3 regions of the Bradyrhizobium sp. BLXBL-01 genome follow, and region 2 is predicted to be linked to each of the others. Evidence: predicted binding sites of a transcription regulator. Region 2 holds the regulator's gene; each other region holds the start of a gene.
What was found. The regulator LexA, encoded in region 2, represses DNA repair genes until DNA is damaged. The targets are predictions, from matches to a motif close to TGTTCNNNNTGTGTTCNG.
Positions count from the first base shown of each region.

Region 1: recA (recombinase RecA) is a predicted target of LexA. The motif match lies at 3,632-3,649, and genes of this name have one in related genera.
Region 3: ACNJYA_RS26275 (ImuA family protein) is a predicted target of LexA. The motif match lies at 1,958-1,975, and genes of this name have one in related genera.

Region 1 covers NZ_CP182471.1:3,119,989-3,126,197, reverse strand. The annotation lists gene ACNJYA_RS14225 (hypothetical protein) at 1-303, opposite strand, end outside; gene ACNJYA_RS14220 (hypothetical protein) at 358-1,356, opposite strand; gene ACNJYA_RS14215 (hypothetical protein) at 1,353-2,351, opposite strand; gene recA (recombinase RecA) at 2,452-3,540, opposite strand; gene ACNJYA_RS14205 (hypothetical protein) at 4,588-4,788, shown strand; gene ACNJYA_RS14200 (hypothetical protein) at 4,945-5,115, shown strand; gene ACNJYA_RS14195 (DUF2798 domain-containing protein) at 5,752-6,009, opposite strand.
Region 2 covers NZ_CP182471.1:3,938,678-3,944,886, forward strand. The annotation lists gene ACNJYA_RS18265 (glutamine--tRNA ligase/YqeY domain fusion protein) at 1-595, shown strand, start outside; gene ACNJYA_RS18270 (YybH family protein) at 605-991, shown strand; gene ACNJYA_RS18275 (DUF2171 domain-containing protein) at 1,188-1,421, shown strand; gene ACNJYA_RS18280 (ComEC/Rec2 family competence protein) at 1,518-3,797, shown strand; gene ACNJYA_RS18285 (hypothetical protein) at 3,923-4,357, opposite strand; gene lexA (transcriptional repressor LexA) at 4,733-5,434, opposite strand; gene ACNJYA_RS18295 (molybdopterin molybdotransferase MoeA) at 5,611-6,209, opposite strand, start outside.
Region 3 covers NZ_CP182471.1:5,642,570-5,648,778, forward strand. The annotation lists gene ACNJYA_RS26270 (Y-family DNA polymerase) at 1-1,208, opposite strand, end outside; gene ACNJYA_RS26275 (ImuA family protein) at 1,105-1,893, opposite strand; gene ACNJYA_RS26280 (putative DNA modification/repair radical SAM protein) at 2,056-3,291, shown strand; gene ACNJYA_RS26285 (UdgX family uracil-DNA binding protein) at 3,291-4,733, shown strand; gene ACNJYA_RS26290 (inorganic phosphate transporter) at 4,851-6,209, shown strand, end outside.

The DNA.
Region 1 (6,209 bases), 820 kb from region 2:
CTGATCATTCGGCCGAGGATCAACCCATATTTCAATCGAGTCGAACTTCGCACACAGCTCGAACAAACCGATATCGCGCGTGCCGAAGCCGTCGAGCGCGCCGCTACAAACGTCATCGAGCCAATGATCGCCGGGATTGCAGTGCTTCTCCGATCGGCGCTCCAGCCCCCTCAAAAGCCGCTCGTCGGAAGGCAGTTTCCTCCAGACAAAACGCGGATAGAACCCGAGCGCGACGTTCGCAACGCCGGACCGGCGAAGTGTATCCTCCGCACGATCGTTCGTTGCCAGGATCAAATGTGACACGATTGCCTCTCGAAATAATACGCAATAAGAACACTCTGAGCGAACAGGTACGTACTAATCAGGTGCGATGAGTGAGAGGGCCTCGGGGTCCCACTGCCACAGCCGGTCGTTGGTCAGGTGGGTGCCGCCCCACCAGCGATCGATGCGGTTGTACCGGCAAAACTTTTCATCGCCACCAAGCATCGCTTTGCCGAACTCGGTGAGCGACAAGCGGGATTGCTTGTACCGCTGGAGGCGGCTTGAATTCTCGTGCATCTCCAGGGAAAACGGGCCTTCGTCCAGTCCAGCGACCGCTGGCCTCTCACATCGCGCGAGACCATCAAGCAGCGCGCCCACCTCCCAGTAATCGAAGACGCGACGCTCGTTGGGCTTCTGATATCCCGGGAAGACGTCAAAGGGCGGTACCTCACCCGGCGCGATCAGCTCCAATATCCTCATCTCCGTGGCTCCAAGGCCGGTCGTGACGCTCGGAAGTTCTTCGAGGAGATCCGCAACGCAACGCTGCGCTTGCGGAAACAGACTTAAATCGGCTTTGAGGAGGTCGAACCAAGGCTGCGCCGTCGGTGCGCGATAGGCCCGCCACACGCGGCCAGCCAGCTCCAGGTGAGCTTGCGCCAGTTTGATAACAGGCAGATCTAGCTTAGCGAGATGCTCCGGCTTGATACCGCCGACGGCCACGTCGAGGTGACGCATCACGAGTTTGGAGATCGCCGCTTTCTCGCTGCTGCAATGGTCGAGCAGCCAGAACAGAAACAATTGCGCATTTGGTTCTGGTCCCATCCACAATTCAGCCGAATCGCATTCCGACAGCAGCTCGGTCAATCCCTGCCCGCGAACTCCCGATTTCTCGATACGCCAGGCTGGCGTATCGTCCAGCCAATGGAGCCCGGGTGGCTGCGTCGCACGCGGCGCGAAGAACGCCTTGAGCTCCGTGTCGAACGGCAATAGTCCCCAAACCAACCGACGCTCGATCGCAATCACGAGGTCGGCTAGGGCCGCTCCTTGAATGGCGCCGGCCATGGACGAGTCGGTCGTGACGATGAGCCGTGTCATGTCCGCTGCCTCAGGGCTTCGTCAAAACCGCGCCGTAGCGCCACAGACGGTCGTTGGTCAGATGCGTGCCGCCCCACCAGCGGTCGATCGGATTGTGACGGCTGAAATCTTCCTGATGAGCCAGGACGGCCTTGCCGAACTCTGTCAACGACAGCCGGCTGCGGAGATAAACCTTGTGCCGGGCTCTGAGATTGCCAAGATCGATCGATGGTGCGTAATTCGTCGCCCAGCCCGGCCACGGCTGGCTTGGGGCCGAGGGCAAGGCCTTCGAGCAAATATCCCAGTTCGACCTCACCCCACACGCAAGTGCCCCGTAGCGAGCGTAGATGGAACAACGGATTCGTGTTTGCAAACCAGTCGAGCATCTCCAGAAATCGAATCTCGGTCGCGCCTAGCCCTGTCAAAGGCGACGGGAGCTCTGCCAGAAGCTGAAGCAAGGCTGGCCGCAGCATCAGCAAGGCGCTCAGATCGCGGTGAAGCAGATCGATGCAGGGCTCCGGGGTCGGCGCGCGGTAGGCCGACCAGGCCAATTTGGCAATCTCGAACTCCTCCGCACCGATATCCCCGACGGTAATATAGCGTTCGCCCTCGGCGAAATCATATTCGGGGCCGAAAAACAGGTCGGAGTCCAGCAATCGCAGCCCGACCTTCTGCGCCAATGCAGGATGGTTGCCGAGGTGATCGAGCAACCAGACCAGTTGCAATTGGTCGCGGGCAGTCGCTCCGAACCAGAGTTCGATCTCGTCGTACGGCTCGCAAAATTCAGCCAGCGACAATTTGCGGCCCTTGGCGCCGCGGGGCCAGCGGACCCAATCCGACCAATGTTCGGCATGACCAAGCTCTGCGGTGTAGGCAGCCAGATAAGCTGAGAGCTTTTCCGCCTGCGGGAGCGGCCCCCACTCGAATTGAAAATGGAACGGGATGACGATCTCGGCCAACCCCGATCGAGCGAAAGCACTCCCGCCGCCCCATCCAGTCAAGATCAGACGCTTCATCGCACCACCTGATCAACGCAACGCAAAACAAACGGGCACCGAAGACGTCGGCAACTCAACGTCCTCAGTGCCCGCTCCTCGCGAACTTTTACTTGAAGGCTTACTCGTCCGCCGGCTCCTCGCCGTCGGCGTCGCGCTCGGGCGTGCCGGCCAAAATCTGCTCGGCAATCAGACCGGAGTTTTGGCGGATCGCGGTCTCGATCTTGGCGGTGATGTCGGGGTTGCCCTTCAGGAACGCCTTGGCGTTCTCGCGGCCCTGGCCGAGGCGCTGGCTGTCATAGGAGAACCAGGCGCCGGACTTCTCGACGATGCCGGCCTTGACGCCGAGATCGAGGATCTCGCCCATCTTGGAGACGCCCTCGCCGTACATGATGTCGAACTCGACCTGCTTGAAGGGCGGGGCCAGCTTGTTCTTGACCACCTTGACGCGCGTGGTGTTGCCGACCACCTCGTCGCGCTCCTTGATCGCACCGATGCGGCGGATGTCGAGGCGGACGGAGGCGTAGAATTTCAGCGCATTGCCGCCGGTGGTGGTTTCCGGCGAGCCGTACATCACGCCGATCTTCATGCGGATCTGGTTGATGAAGATCACCATGGTGTTGGACTTGTTGATGGAGGCCGTCAGCTTGCGCAGCGCCTGGCTCATCAGGCGGGCCTGCAGGCCAGGCAGCGCGTCACCCATCTCGCCCTCGAGCTCGGCCTTCGGCACCAGCGCCGCCACCGAATCGACCACCAGAACATCGACGGCGCCCGAGCGCACCAGGGTGTCGCAGATCTCCAGCGCCTGCTCGCCGGTGTCGGGCTGCGAGATCAGGAGCTCGTCGATGTTGACGCCGAGCTTGCGGGCATAGACCGGATCGAGCGCGTGCTCGGCGTCGATGAAGGCGCAGATGCCACCCTTCTTCTGCGCTTCCGCCACCGTATGCAGCGCGAGCGTGGTCTTGCCCGAGGATTCCGGCCCGTAGATCTCGACGATGCGTCCCTTCGGCAGGCCGCCGATGCCGAGCGCGATATCGAGCCCGAGCGAGCCGGAGGACACCGCCTCGATATCCATGGAGCGGTCGTTCTTGCCGAGCTTCATCACCGAGCCCTTGCCGAACTGCCGCTCGATCTGGGAGAGCGCGGCGGCCAGAGCTTTACTCTTGTCCATGGAAGATCCTTCGACGATACGCAGGGCAGTTGCGGACATTGGGTCGTGCTCCTTATGGCGAGGATTCGCGTGAGGGACAAACGGTTGCGAGGCAGCTCGGCGATAAAAGCAATGTACCCCATTTGTTCTCAGTTCGCAATATGTTCTTTGTGGATTTTGCTGCTGTCCGTATGTGCCCCCGGTGTCCTAGGTAGAAATACCGAGTGCCCTGATTTCCCGGAACTAGGGCTCTGGCAGGTGACTTGATAGCAGCCTCACGCCTCGACAACGTGACGGTGACACGAAGGCCTCAGCTCGGTGCCAGCCCCGGAGCTGAGGCCTCCTATCGCTTGCGTGCATTTTTGTACCGAGCATCGGAACGGAATTGGCTGTTCCAGACTCTTCCCTGCACTTGATCCATGTAGGGAATGCCGTGGTTACGAAGAACACCCGAGAAGTAGCAGCGACGCTACTTAAGCTGGCCAAGACGAGTTCCGACCCAGCAGTGGCGGCTGGCTTCATTGAGAGGGCCGCCGATCTCAAGGAGCGGATAGACGACGAAGGGCTGCCCAAGGCCGACGGGAATCTCCCTCCCAGCATCATTCAACGGCAGTAAGGCCGCCTCAGTTGGCGGCCCGGGCGCCGTCCGCATTCGATCCGGGTGATTGCAAGAATCCCGAACCTTGGTGCCGCAAAAATCAGCCGACGTGCAGCAAGCGCTGACCAAATGATGGGAGCTGGTCGAGCCGGCATGAACCATCGCGGAGCGTCCGGATTATCCGCTCATGCATCGCCTATGGTATTTCGTGGCCTTCCTCGCCGTCACCGCAACCGCATTCGGTGCCTTGGTGGCTTTTGACAAGCTCCTGGGATGACCTGGGGCCGCCTCGCGAGCCGGCCCCATTGGTTGATGGAGCCGACCTCTGCGGCCCAACAAATCAGCCATGCTGGATCGTCACCCTCCCCGCTTTGCACTGAGTGCACAACTGAACAGACGCGGATCCATTTCCGGATCCTAATGCATCATCACCGCGCGGATCTTGGCCACTATCGGTGATGAGAACGCTCACCTCGCGCTCCCGCCTCCTCGCACGGAAAGAGCGCGCCATGTTCAAGCGACGACGTTTCAAGCAGCAGCTGACCCTTCAGGACCGGCTGTCCGCATGGGTGAAGCAGATCCGCGAGCAAGCGTCCAAGCTTCCTCCCGGGCCGGAGCGGGACGCGCTGCTCAAGAAGGCCCGCCAAGCCGACGTTGCCAATCATCTGAGCGATTGGGTCAAATCGCCGGGGCTTCAGCCGCCGAAATAGCCGGGCCTCCGCCGGGTTCCGCAAAGCGAATATGATCGGCATCAACGACGCGCGGCCGGCGCGCCGTCATGTTTCCGTAATCCTGCGGCACCGAACCTTTTCGCGGTCTCCGGTTTTCTGTGGGGATGGGACCGCAACTTTTGGGGACCTCAGCTCATGACGGACAACGACACGCACCACGACACGATCAGGCGAAAGCCGCTGCTGGAGGCGGCGCACGAGGAGATGGTGAAGTTCGAGCGCAAGGAAAACGAGTTCCGCAAGAAGGACCGCGAAGAGCGCGCCGCCGAGCTCCATCTGCCGCTGAACGAGATCAAGGTCCACTAGGCAGCGCCAGGACCGGCTTCCGGAGCGGGTCGAGGTCCGCCCCGCGACGGGGCGCCAGCCGGCGGTTTGGACGGAATCCCCGACCCCGGCAGCGCCAGTCGGCTGCCGCAACCGCGGGCCTCCAAGGTATCTAAATACTACCCGTAACCCATTGGCCGAGCGAGGAAATTGCCCGGCACCCTACTGTGCATGGGGTTGTTTTCCCGCTTTTGAAAGGCGGCAGCGCCGGCGCCCATCGATGCGAGCGCCCGGCACGCCGATCCCCGTCTACAGCAGCGCCAGAAGAATCAGGCCTATCACCAGCACCACGAAGCCAGCCGCCGTCGCGGCGGCAAATGACCGCTCTACGTTATCCATGATGCCACCCCGTTGTCGGCGCGCCACGTTTCCCCCATGGCTGCGCCGAACGGATGAAAATCTTGCCGACGGGTGTGTCCGCAGTGGTGCGGACGGATGTCGAAATTGGGACCGGTACGGGGCCAGTCTGCGGCCTTTCGATCACGCTCCTGCCGGTCGTTCGCCTGTCAGGCTGCCGTAAGCTCAGCCGGCTAGGGTCATTCGGCTATGGTGTTGCAGCCCAGCACCCAGCCTCCAACAACTCTCAGCCCCGCTTGGCTCTCCCCAGGCGGGGCCTTTTCATGCCTGCCGGCCGGCGCTGGGTTCCCGCTCCTCCCGGGTCAGGCGCAGCGCGAAGGCGCGGATCGCGGGCGCCGCCAATAGCACGACCGGCAGCATCGCGGCCCATGCGATCAGCCAGGACACCATCCAGTGCCGAACGAAGAGCACCGGGCTGCCTGCCGGAAAGCTCGCGATTCCCGCCGCGATCAGCGAGGTCAGCCCGGACTGGATGATGCCGAAGACGAAGTGAGAGTAGCGGCGGGGAATGCCGAGCATGAGGGGCCCATGGTTGCTTGCCCGCGATCAGGCAAGCAAGGCACATGCCGTCAAGCTGAAGCAGATCCGGCGCCCGGGTCGGAACCACGCTGTGGGCCCGCCGAGCCCAGGAACTTTGTTCATGGTCGGAGAACCACGGAGATCGAGCGCCGTTCGCGTGCGGCCGGCGACAGATTTTCCTTGCCTGCGGAATATTGCGA
Region 2 (6,209 bases):
AGAACAGACCGAGGAGCTCGAGGCGATCAATCATCCGGACGACGCTAGCGCCGGCACGCGGAAGATCACGTTCGGCCGCGAGCTCTATATCGAGCAGGACGATTTCATGGAGAACCCGCCGAAGAAGTTCTTCCGCCTGTCGCCGGGCAACGAGGTGCGGCTGCGTTACGCCTATTTCGTCAAGTGCACCGGCGTGATCAAGAACGACCAGGGCGAGGTGGTGGAGCTGCGCTGCACCTATGATCCCGCGACCAAGGGCGGCAACGCGCCCGACGGCCGCAAGGTCAAGGCGACCATGCACTGGCTGCCGGCGGCGACGTCCAAGCCGGCGGAGATCCGCATCTACAACCAGCTGTTCGCCAATCCGAGTCCGGACGCCTCGAATTTCGCGGCCGATCTCAACCCGAACTCGCTCGAGATCCTCGCCGATGCGCGGGTCGAGGCGTCCGTTGCCGAGAGCAATTCGACCGAGCCGATGCAGTTCGAGCGCCAGGGCTATTTCGTCCGCGACAAGGACTCGACGCCGGGCAAGCCGGTGTTCTCGCGCACGATCGGCTTGCGCGATACGTTCGCCAAGGAAGTCGCGAAGGGCTGAGGCGAGGGCATGAGCAGCGAAGCCGACGCCATCGTTTCCGCCATCATCGCGAAATGGTGCGCCGGCTTCGCGACGCTCGATGCGGCCGCGCTGTCCTCGCTCTATGCGAGGAACGCGTTCTTCTTCGGCTCGAACCCAAAACTCTATCGGGGCAGGGACGGCGTTGCCGATTATTTCAACGGCCTGCCGCGCTGGCGCAGGCCGAGCGCGACCTTCTCCGACGTGTACGCCGCGCAGGCCGGCCCTGACCTGATCAACATGGCCGCGATCATCACGTTCGATCTCGCCGGCGAGCGGGACGACCTCGTCGTCAAGATGAGCTGGGTCATCATCCGCGAGGAAGGCGACTGGAAGATCGTCAATCACCACGCCTCGTCGCAGGCGCCGCTGATTTAACGGTCGTTCCATCAGTGTCGTCATTCCGGGGCGCGCCACTCGGCGCGAGCCCGGAATCCATACTCACGATGGTGGTTATGGAATCTCAGATGCGCAATTGCGCATCATAGCTCGCGACTCCGTCGCGCCCCGGAATGACGATTGAAACGAACGCGCGCCTGCCGCGTTGGCCGCGATCCCAACCAAGGATCCCGCCATGCAGAACATCGCAGAGCATATGGAAGTCATCGGCGCCGACGGTGTCCATGTCGGCACCGTCGACAGGGTAGAGGGCAACCGCATCAAGCTGACCAGGAAGGACAGCGGCGAGGGCAGCCACAAGGGCCACCATCATTTCATCGACAAGGGCCTCGTTGCCGATGTTGAAGGCAACAAGGTGCGGCTGTCCGCCAAGGCGGACGTCGCCGTGACGATGGAAGAGGAAAAGTAGGGCGCTCCGTCGCCCGTTCCCGATCTGTACCGCTATTCGCGCAGCCGCACGGTCCGGTAGCCTCCGCACCCGTCGCGTATCGCAAGGTGCAGGGGAATGGCGGAGCCGGGGCGGCCAGGACGCTCCCAGGGAGTTGCCGGGACGTGGCCGGTCGGCCGCGCCGCCCCGGCCGGCGGCTTTGCGCCGGCGGGGTTTGGCATCTGGCCGGCCATCGTCGAAATGCTGCGCCAGTGGGCGCGCGCCGAGGCCGGGCCAGGCCGGCTGTTGCCGTGGGTGCCCGTCGCCTTTGGCGGCGGCATCGCGCTTTATTTCGCCGCCGATCATGAGCCGGTGCTGTGGGTGGTTGCCGCGACGGCCATCGCGCTGATGCTCGGCGCGGTGTTGCTCCGGCGGAGCCGGCTGTTTGCTCCTGCCATCATGATCGCGGCGGTCGCCGCCGGATTTGCCATGGCGACCTGGAAGACGGCGCGCGTCGCCCATCCCGTGCTCGCCAAGCCGCTTTATTCGGTGTCGCTGTCGGGCTTCGTGGAAGCGCGCGACATTCGCGAGCGTACCGATCGCTTCGTGCTGCGCGTCAGCGCGATGGAGGCGCAGCGCGGCGACGTCAAGCTCGAGCGCGTCCGCCTCTCGGTGCGCAAGGGCACGGCGCCCGAAGTCGGCAGCTTCGTGCAATTGAAGGCGCGGCTGCTGCCGCCGATCTCGCCGGTGCGGCCCGGCAGCTATGATTTCTCGCGCGACATGTTCTTCCAGAGCATCGGTGCCTCCGGCTTCGTGATGGGCGCGATCACGGCGTCCAGGCCGCCGGATGCCGGCGGCCTGCGGCTGCGCTACGCCGCCTTCATGCAGGGCCTGCGCGATGCAATCGACGCGCGCATCCGCGCAACGCTCGAAGGCGACAACCGGGCGATCGCAACGGCGCTGCTCACGGGGCGGCGCGATGCGATTACCGCGCCGGTCAACGATGCCATGTTCGTCTCGGGGCTCGGCCATGTGCTGTCGATCTCCGGCTATCACATGGCGGTCGTCGCCGGCGTGGTCTTCTTCGCGGTGCGCGCGCTGCTGGCCTTGATCCCGGGGCTGGCGGCCGGCTTTGCCATCAAGAAATGGTCGGCGGCCGCTGCGCTGGTCGCGGCGGCGTTCTACCTGTTGCTGTCGGGCGCGGAGGTCGCGACGCAACGATCGTTTTTCATGACGGCGGTGGTGCTGATCGCCGTCATGGTCGACCGCCGCGCCATCACCTTCCGCACGCTGGCGGTGGCGGCGCTGATCGTGCTCGCGGTCGCGCCCGAGGCGCTGGTGCATCCGAGCTTCCAGATGTCATTTGCGGCAACGCTCGGGCTGGTGGCGCTGGTGCAGATCGGCATGCCGAACCTGCTTGCCTCACCCGATCATTCCGCGACGGCGCGGATCGCGCTGTGGGGCGGCCGCGAGATCGCGATGCTGTTCCTGGCCTCGCTGATCGCGGGGCTCGCGACCACGCCATACGCCGCCTTCCACTTCCATCGCGTGACGCCATACGGCGTGCTCGCCAATCTCGGCGCCATGCCGGTGGTGTCGGCGCTGGTGATGCCGGCCGGGCTGTTGGGGCTGCTCGCGGCCCCCTTCGGGCTCGACGGCGTGTTCTGGTGGTTGATGGGAATCGGCATCGAGTGGATGGTCCTGGTCGCGCGCTGGGTGGCGGCCCTGCCGGGCGCCGTCGGCCGCATTCCGGCGTTCGGGATCGCGCCGCTGATCGCGGCGAGCCTCGGGCTCATCGTGATGGGCCTGTTGCGCACGCCCTTGCGCTGGTCCGGCGCCCTGGTGCTGCTGGCGGCGATCCTCTGGGGGCTGTCGATGCGCCAGCCTGATGTCCTGATTGCCGGGGATGGCGCGAGCGTCGCGGTCCGGGGCGGGGATGGGCGCTTGCAAGTGATCCGCGCCAGCAAGGACAGCTTCCTGCTGAAGGAGTGGCTGGCCGCCGATGCCGATCCGCGTGATGCCGGCAACGCCTCGTTGGCGAGCAGCGTGTCATGTGACGAGTCCGGTTGCGTGGCGCCGCTCGCGGACGGACGGCTGATCGCGTTGGCGACGCGCATCGACGCGCTGGCCGATGATTGCAGCCGCGCCGCGTTGGTGGTGACGGCGCGGCCCGCGCCGCCCGATTGCGCGGCGATGGTGGTCGATCGGGCGCGTCTTGCCAGTCAGGGCGCGCTGGCTCTGACGCGAAGCGCAGAGGGTTTTTCGGTGCAGGCGGTGAGGGCGAGAGGGGCAAGCCGTCCTTGGCTGCCGGCCGGCGCCGGCGAGGGGGATTTCGACGGCAGCCTCGTGCCGAAGACGGCCGTGCCTCGCAACCGGGACGCAACGCCATCGGAGGCCGACTTGCAGGCCGACGATTGAAGATCAATGCGGGGAAAAACCGGTCCGACGGGATCCCGCAGGACGCAAACCATACCATCTCGCCGGCCGCGGCCGGCGATGGCATTTGAATTTGGCCCTCGACTTTTCGGTCGGGGCCGACCGCGTCAGCCGATCGGCAGGCGCGTGATCGTGGGCCGCGTGTCGGCGACGATCTGCGGCTTGTGCTCGCGCTCGATGGCTTGCTGCGTCACCGGCAATTGCAGCACGGTCGCGCGCTGGCCTTCGACGAGCTGCGTCACCAGCACGTACTTGCCGTCCGGAAATTCGATCGCGTCATGATGGCGATCGGGAATGTGCGGGTCGATCTTGCCGAACTTGCCGACGCGGGAGTTGACGGTGCGCGTCCAGATCCAGCGGTTGTCGTAGCGGACGTTATCGGCGAAAGCGAGCTCCGTTCCCGGCAGCAGACAGACCGCGACGGAGAGATCGGCTTCGGAGGCGAAGCCGCGCGTCGAGGTGCCGCGGAAGGTTGTCGTGACGATCGTCTCGCCAACTTCGGCGGGGCGCGTCGCGACGGCATGCAGGCTATAGTCACACATCGGGTGCTCCTCATACTGGGATAGCGACCCGCGTCTCTTTCGAGGCGCAGGCCTCTATCAGAGTGGAAGCCTCCAACGCTCTGCTCGGTTATGGGCAAATCTGCGGCTCGCATCCGCAGCACGCGATCACATTATCTTTCCCGGATTCGATAGGAACAAACCTCGCGTCCTTGCATTTGGCCCGCACTATCGGCGCTGTCGGCACAACTCTACCGGCGGAGCGAAATGGCCGCGTGTCCGCATGGGCGAGTGTCGCGCGGGAAGAGGCGCCGAACAGTCAGCGCAGAACCAGAAAGACCATCCAGCCGGAGCGGACAAGTATCCGCTCCAATCTTGGATCGACGATCGAAGCGCGCGTAGCGCTTACTTCCGGTATCAGTACTTCCGGTAAAGCCCGATCAGCTTGCCCTGGATCTTCACGCGGTTCGGCGGAAGAATGCGGACCTCGTAGGCGGCATTGGCGGGCTCGAGCGCGATCGAGGCGCCGCGGCGGCGGAAGCGCTTGAGCGTGGCCTCCTCGTCGTCGATCAGCGCCACCACAATGTCGCCGGTATTGGCGGTCTCGTTGCGCTGGATCAGCGCCATGTCGCCGTCGAGGATGCCGGCCTCGACCATCGAATCGCCGCGCACCTCGAGCGCGTAGTGCTCGCCGGAGCCGAGCATGTCCGGCGGGACGCTGATGGTGTGGCTGCGGGTCTGCAGCGCCTCGATCGGCGTGCCGGCCGCGATGCGGCCCATCACGGGCACCGCGACGGGGCGCTCGCCCTCATCCGCGGGCGGGCTGGAGCTCGCGCGCACCTTGCCGAGATTGCCCTCGATGACGCTCGGGGTGAAGCCGCGGCGATTGCCGGCTGCGGCCTGGAGCTCGGGCAGCTTGATCACCTCGATGGCACGGGCGCGGTTGGGCAGGCGGCGAATGAAGCCGCGCTCCTCAAGCGCAGTGATCAGGCGATGAATGCCTGACTTCGAGCGCAGGTCGAGCGCATCCTTCATCTCGTCGAAGGACGGCGGCACGCCGCTTTCCTTCAGACGTTCGCTGATGAACCGCAGAAGCTCGTATTGTTTGCGCGTCAACATCTCGACCAAAGTCCCCCGGTTGATGTCGTTCGATTCCGAGACGATGAAGTCGGCAATAAGCCGCTACATCCTCGAAACAAATCATGAACGGACACTATATGTTCGATATGTGTTCCGCAACTGCTTAATTTATGGTGAACGCGGCCGAACTCGCGGAATGCGTGTGGCTCAGCAGCTCAGACGGGCAGCCGCAGCACCTCGCAAGGTGTGCCGGCCTCGGCCTTCGGCGCGAACGGTGCGCGCACGAGAAGTACCTGTGCCGCAGAGAGATTCGCAAGCAGGGAGGAGTCCTGATGGCTGACGGGAAGGGCGACGCGCGTGCCGTCGTCGCGCACCTCCAGCCGCGCACGCAGATAATCCTCGCGCTGATCGTTGGCGCCGAGGTCGCGGCCCAGCACGGCGCGCTCGCGCTGATGATGAATCACTGAACCGCCCGACAGGGCCCGAATCAAGGGCACCATGAACAGGAAGGCGCACACGTATGACGACACGGGATTGCCGGGCAGGCCGATCACGCGCATCGCGCCGAGGCGACCATGCATCATCGGCTTGCCGGGCCGGATCGCGATCTTCCAGAACGCCATCTCGATGCCTTCGCCCTTGAGCGCCTGCTGGACCAGATCGTGGTCGCCGACCGACGCACCGCCGGTCGTGACCAGGATGTCGGCACCGCTCTCGCGCGCGCGGCGGATGCCGGCGGACGTGGACTCCAGCGTATCGGCGGCAATTCCGAGGTCGATGGTCTCGGCGCCCTCGCTGCGGGCAAGGGCGTGCA
Region 3 (6,209 bases), 1.7 Mb from region 2:
GCCAGCACCGCGCTTTCGGGGATATGGGTATCCTGCGGCAGGTGCACGACGACGCGTTTTCCCCCGATGCGCGCGGCGATGCGGTCGATCAAAGCGGCGAGTTCGTCATTGTCGTGGACATGAGCATCGAGATCGCGCTGCTCCTGCACCACGATCTCGGTGCGGCTCGCCGACAACCGCACCATGTCGAAGCCGAAGCCGGGATCGAGGGGATCGGCGAGTGCATCGAGCCGCTCGCGGAACAGGCGGTCGACCACGGCGCTTCGCGTTACGGGGCGTCCGGTTTCGACCGTGATCGCGCGCACCACGCCGTCGGTGCGGAAGAACGTGGCCTCGAGTCGCCGCGCGCCTTTGCCCTGCTTCTCCATGGACGCGATCAACGTGTCGGCGAGCCGCGACAGCGTCATCGCGATCATGGTGTCGGTCGCGATCGGCTCGGCAAAGCGTTTTTCCACGATGTAATCGGGCAGCGGTTTTCGCGGGCTGATCGGCGCATCGCCTTGCCCCAGCGCATGGGCGAGCAGCGTGGAGAAGCGCGCCCCGAACCGCGCCGTGATCTCGGAGGCGCTGCGCGATGCGACATCGCCGATGGTCTTCAGCCCGGCCCGGCGCAGGCCGGTGGTGATGGCTTCACCTGCACCGAGCGCGGAGACTGGAAACGACCTGATCGCCTCCGCCTCGCCGCCATCGGCAACGATGGTGCCGGATGCCTGCCGCGTCAGCGTGCGGGCGCAGATCGAGGTGCCGGCGATCGCCGCGCTGACGGCAAAGCCTTGCCGGCAGAGCGCGCGGACTAATGTCCGCAACAGCGCCGCCTCGCCGCCGAACAGATGGGCGCAGCCGGTGATGTCAAGAAACAGCCCGTGCGGCACATCGAGCGCCACCAGCGGCGTGAAACGGTCGCACCAGTCGGCGATATCGTTGAGCGTCTTGGAATCAGCGACAGGGTCGGCGTCGAACACACGCAAGTCCGGACACATCGCCCGCGCATTGGCGAGCGGCTGGCCGATATACAGGCCGAGGCGCTCGGCGGCCTCGTCCAGCGCATGGATCACCAGCGCATTGTTATCCTTGATGACGACGATATCAGGCTCATGATTGGCCTTACCCAGCCCGGCGCTGTTGAAGAAGCGCTGGATCCTGTCGATGGGCAGGCGCGGCAGCCACAGGCTGAGGATACGTCGACGGTTCACTGAACTGGCACTCATCACAATTCCATTCCATGATCCACCGGCCGCACGGGCCATGACGATTGCGCAAGAGCTCGGCATCGAACACCGGCGCGCCCCAGGCACTCCACACCGAGCCCGGCGGCGAATGCGCCGCACGCAGCATCCATCGCGTCTCCGCGGTCGAGGGCAGCGGCTGCGCGGCCATCCGCAGCAAGAGCCCGGTAACGCCCGAGCCTTGCGCGGCGAGCGTCAACTTGCGGCTCGCCACGAGATCGAACTGCCTGATCTCGCCCCAGAGCTCGAGCACGACGGCGCCGAGCGCATCGCAGGCAAGCGCATCGGCCGAGGTGCGTAGCGCGCTCTCGACATCGGCGGCACGCACCATCACCAGGCGGCGCGGATCGAGGCCGAGCTCGGCGAGCCCGCTCATCGACAGCGCGCCGGCCTCGAGCTCCGAAAAATCCTGCCGCACCCATAGCAGCGGCCGGCGCGCGCTCACGCGCCCGGCAAGGCCCATGACAAAGCCCGTCGCGGCCGCGCCCTGGCGGCCCTCGCAAAACACCTCGTGGATCGCCGCGCGCGCGAGCCCGCCCTTCAGCGCGCTGTCGGCCTCGCTGTGGCCGAGGCCGACGCGATCGTGTTGATGCAGGACCTCCGCCGTCTCGATGCGCTCGATCTGGCCGCGCAGGATCGCAAGCGCGCTGATGCGTGCGCCGCTCATGCTCGCCGCTCCTTCAGAGATTGATGCCGTGGCCTTCAAAAGAAGAACCAACGGCTGGCTCATTTGTTCATGATATGTTCTAATATAAAGCTAACGGCGCCAGAAGAGTCAATCGAATTGGCGCGCTGTCGGATTCATGAGCTGAATCAAAGGGATTCCTAAATGGACGTGCAACGCAAACTGGAGATTCTGGCGGATGCCGCCAAATACGACGCATCCTGCGCCTCCAGCGGCACCGAGAAGCGGGATTCCAGTGATGGCAAGGGCATGGGCTCGACCGCGCCAGGCATGGGCATCTGCCATTCCTACGCGCCGGACGGACGCTGCATTTCCCTGCTCAAGGTGCTGCTGACCAACGCCTGCAATTACAATTGCCTCTATTGCGTCAACCGCGCCTCCTCGAACGTAGCACGCGCCCGCTTCACCATCGACGAATTGGTCAAGCTCACGCTCGACTTCTACCGGCGCAATTACATCGAGGGCCTATTTCTCTCCTCCGGCATCATCCGCAGCCCTGACTACACGATGGAGCAAGTGGTGAGCGTCGCACGAAAACTGCGCGAGGAGCATCACTTCCGCGGCTACATCCATCTGAAGACCATTCCCGAGGCCGACGACGCGCTGATCGCGGAGGCCGGCAAATATGCCGATCGTCTCTCGATCAACATCGAGATGCCTGAGGAGACCAGCCTGCAGCAATTCGCGCCGGAGAAGGACGTGCGCGCGATCCGCCGCACCATGGGTCGGCTGCGGCTGAAGCTGGACGAGGCCGAGGAGAACCGCACAACGAAAACAAAGGCCAAGCCGCAGCGCTTCGCGCCCGCCGGACAAAGTACGCAGATGATCGTCGGCGCAGATAGCGCCTCCGATCACACCATTCTCCACACCAGCGCCAATCTCTACGGCGCCTACCGGCTACGGCGCGTCTATTACTCCGCCTTCAGCCCGATCCCCGATGCCAGCCGCGCGCTCCCCCTGCGGGCGCCGCCGCTGCTGCGCGAGCACCGGCTCTACCAGGCCGACTGGCTGATGCGGTTCTACGGCTTCGATGTCGGCGAGATCGTCGACGACAGCGCCATGCTGCCGCTCGACATCGATCCCAAGCTCGCCTGGGCACTGCGCCACCGCGACCGCTTCCCGCTCGACGTCAACCGCGCCAGCCGCGAGGAGCTGCTGCGCGTTCCGGGGTTCGGCACCAGGACGGTCGAACGCATCATCGCGACGCGGCGAACCACCACGATCCGCCTCGCCGATCTCGCGCGGCTGCATGTGCCCCGCAGCAAGGTGCTGCCGTTCATCGTCCTCAGCGATCACCGCCCCGCCCCACACCGGCTCGACGCTGCCGGGCTGATCGAACGATTCAAGCCCAAAGCAACTCAACTGGGATTTGGCTTCTGATGCAGTACATCACCCTCGACACCGAAACCGATTTCGACGGCTGGCGCAAAGCCGCGCGGAGCCTCGTGCTTCACCACGTGCCACCCAGCGATGTCACCTGGACCGTGCAAGGCGGCGAAGCGGAGTTGTTCGCGCCGCCCGCGCCGTCTCCGATCCTCGAGGTGAACGACAGCACCTTCAATGTCTCGGCAAAATTCGTCGAGCTCGCGAAGGCGGCGATCCTGCACCGCGACGGCGAGCGCTTTGCGATCCTCTATCGCCTGCTGTTCCGGCTGAAGGACAACCACGATCTCATCGAGGTCGCGACAGACCCCGATGTCGCGCAGGTCACGGCCATGGCGAAAGCGGTCTATCGCGACGAGCACAAGATGCATGCCTTCGTGCGCTTCCGCGAGATCGGCCGGGAACGCCAGGCGCATTACGTCGCATGGTTCGAGCCGGAGCATCACATCGTCGAGCTCGCCGCGCCGTTCTTCGCCAAGCGTTTTGCCGACATGCCCTGGTCGATCCTGACCCCGGACCTCTGCGCGCATTGGGACGGCCACGCGCTCTCGTTCACGCCGGGCGTCAGCAAGAGCGAGGCGCCGGGCGAAGACCGGCTCGAGGAAACCTGGCGGCGCTACTATGCCAGCATCTTCAATCCGGCCCGGCTCAAGGTGAAGGCGATGCAGGCCGAGATGCCGAAGAAATATTGGAGGAACCTGCCCGAGGCTTCGATCATTAAGCCCTTGATCGAGGACGCCGAACGCATGACCGGTGCCATGATCGCCAATGCCGCAACCGATCCGCATAAGCCTCAGAAGCGGCCGGAGGCTCCGATGAAACGCAAGCCAGCTGCCGACGATCTCGATGGGCTCCGCGAGGAAGCCGCCCATTGCCGCGCCTGCCATCTCTACAAGGACGCGACGCAGACCGTGTTCGGCGAAGGCCCCGAGAATGCCAACATCATGCTGGTCGGCGAGCAGCCCGGCGACAAGGAAGACCTCGCCGGTCACCCCTTCGTCGGTCCGGCCGGCCAGATGCTCGACCGTGCGCTTAAGGAAGCCGGCGTCGACCGCAAGAAGGTCTATGTCACCAACGCGGTGAAGCACTTCAAATTCGTGCCGCGCGGAAAGATCCGCCTGCACCAGAAGCCGAACACCCCGGAGATCCGGGCGTGCCGGCAATGGTATGAGCGGGAAGTTTCAGCAATCCAGCCGGATCTCATCGTCGCGATGGGCGCCACCGCCGCGCAAAGCGTGTTCGGCAAGATCACTCCGATCGGCAAGAACCGCGGCCGGTTGATCGATCTTCCCGACGGACGCAAAGCGCTCGTGACGGTGCATCCGTCCTATCTGCTGCGGCTGCCCGATCCCGAAGCCAAGGTGCTGGAGTATCGACGCTTTGTCGAGGACTTGAAGATCGCCGCCGGCTTGCAGAAGAAGGCCGCGCGGGCGGCCTAGGCACTGGCAGGACGACGGCATACTTGCAGGAAAACGGCTTTCGCGCGTCGGTTGTCATCCAGCCTTCAAATCCATCGCGGACAATACCTGGACCTGAAAGTTAAGGGGCGTCCAGATATGACCGATGTAGCATTTGACCGCGCGGTAGCCGATCCCGCGCCGATCCAGCCGGCCTCACGGCCAAATCTCGACAAGGGCTTCAATCCGCTGACGATGATCCTGTTCTTCGGCATCCTCGCCGCGGGCCTGCTGTTCGTCGCCTACAGCATCTATGTCGACGTCAACGCCACCGGCACGCGGGTGACGACCTATCTGCCCTACATCCTTCTGTTCATCGCGCTCCTGATCGCGCTCGGCTTCGAATTCGTCAACGGCTTCCACGACACCGCCAATGCGGTGGCGACCGTGATCTACACCCATTCGCTGCCGGCCGAGGTCGCGGTGATGTGGTCGGGCTTCTTCAACTTCCTCGGCGTGCTCCTGTCCTCCGGCGCGGTCGCCTTCGGCATCGTCTCGCTGCTGCCGGTCGAGCTGATCCTCCAGGTCGGCTCCAGCGCCGGCTTCGCCATGGTATTCGCGCTGCTGATCGCCGCGATCCTGTGGAATCTCGGCACCTGGTTCTTCGGCCTGCCCGCCTCCTCCTCGCACACGCTGATCGGCTCGATCATCGGCGTCGGTATCGCCAACGCCGTCATGCGCGGCCGCGACGGCACCTCGGGCGTGGACTGGACCAAGGCGACCGAGATCGGCTACGCGCTGCTGCTGTCGCCCCTGTTCGGCTTCATCTGCGCCGCCACGCTGTTGCTCGTGCTCAAGTTCATCGTGCGCAACCCGGCGCTCTATTCCGCGCCTGAAGGCAACAAGGCGCCGCCGCTGTGGATCCGCGGCCTCTTGATCGCGACCTGCACCGGCGTCAGCTTCGCGCACGGCTCGAACGACGGCCAGAAGGGCATGGGCCTGATCATGCTGATCCTGATCGGCACCGTGCCGACGGCCTACGCGCTCAACCGCGCGCTGCCGGAATCGCAGGTCGTCCAGTTCCAGAAGACCTCGGATGCCGCCGCCAGGGTGATCTCGGCGAAGGGCGCCGGCCACAGCATCATCGGCGATCCCCGTCCCGCCGTGACGCAGTATATCACGCAGCGCCACATCAACGAGGGGACCTATCCCTCGCTCGCGGTTCTGGTGAAGGACGTCGGCGACCAGGTCGCCAAATACGGCACGCTGAACAAGGTGCCCGCGGAAGCCGTCGGCAACACCCGCAACGACATGTACATGACCTCCGAAGCGATCCGCTTCCTGATGAAGGACAAGGAGAACGATCTCAACAAGGAGGAGATTGCGACCCTGAACGCCTACAAGGGATCGCTCGACGCCGCCACGAAGTTCATCCCGAACTGGGTGAAGATCGCGGTCGCGATCGCGCTCGGCCTCGGCACCATGATCGGTTGGAAACGCATCGTCATCACGGTCGGC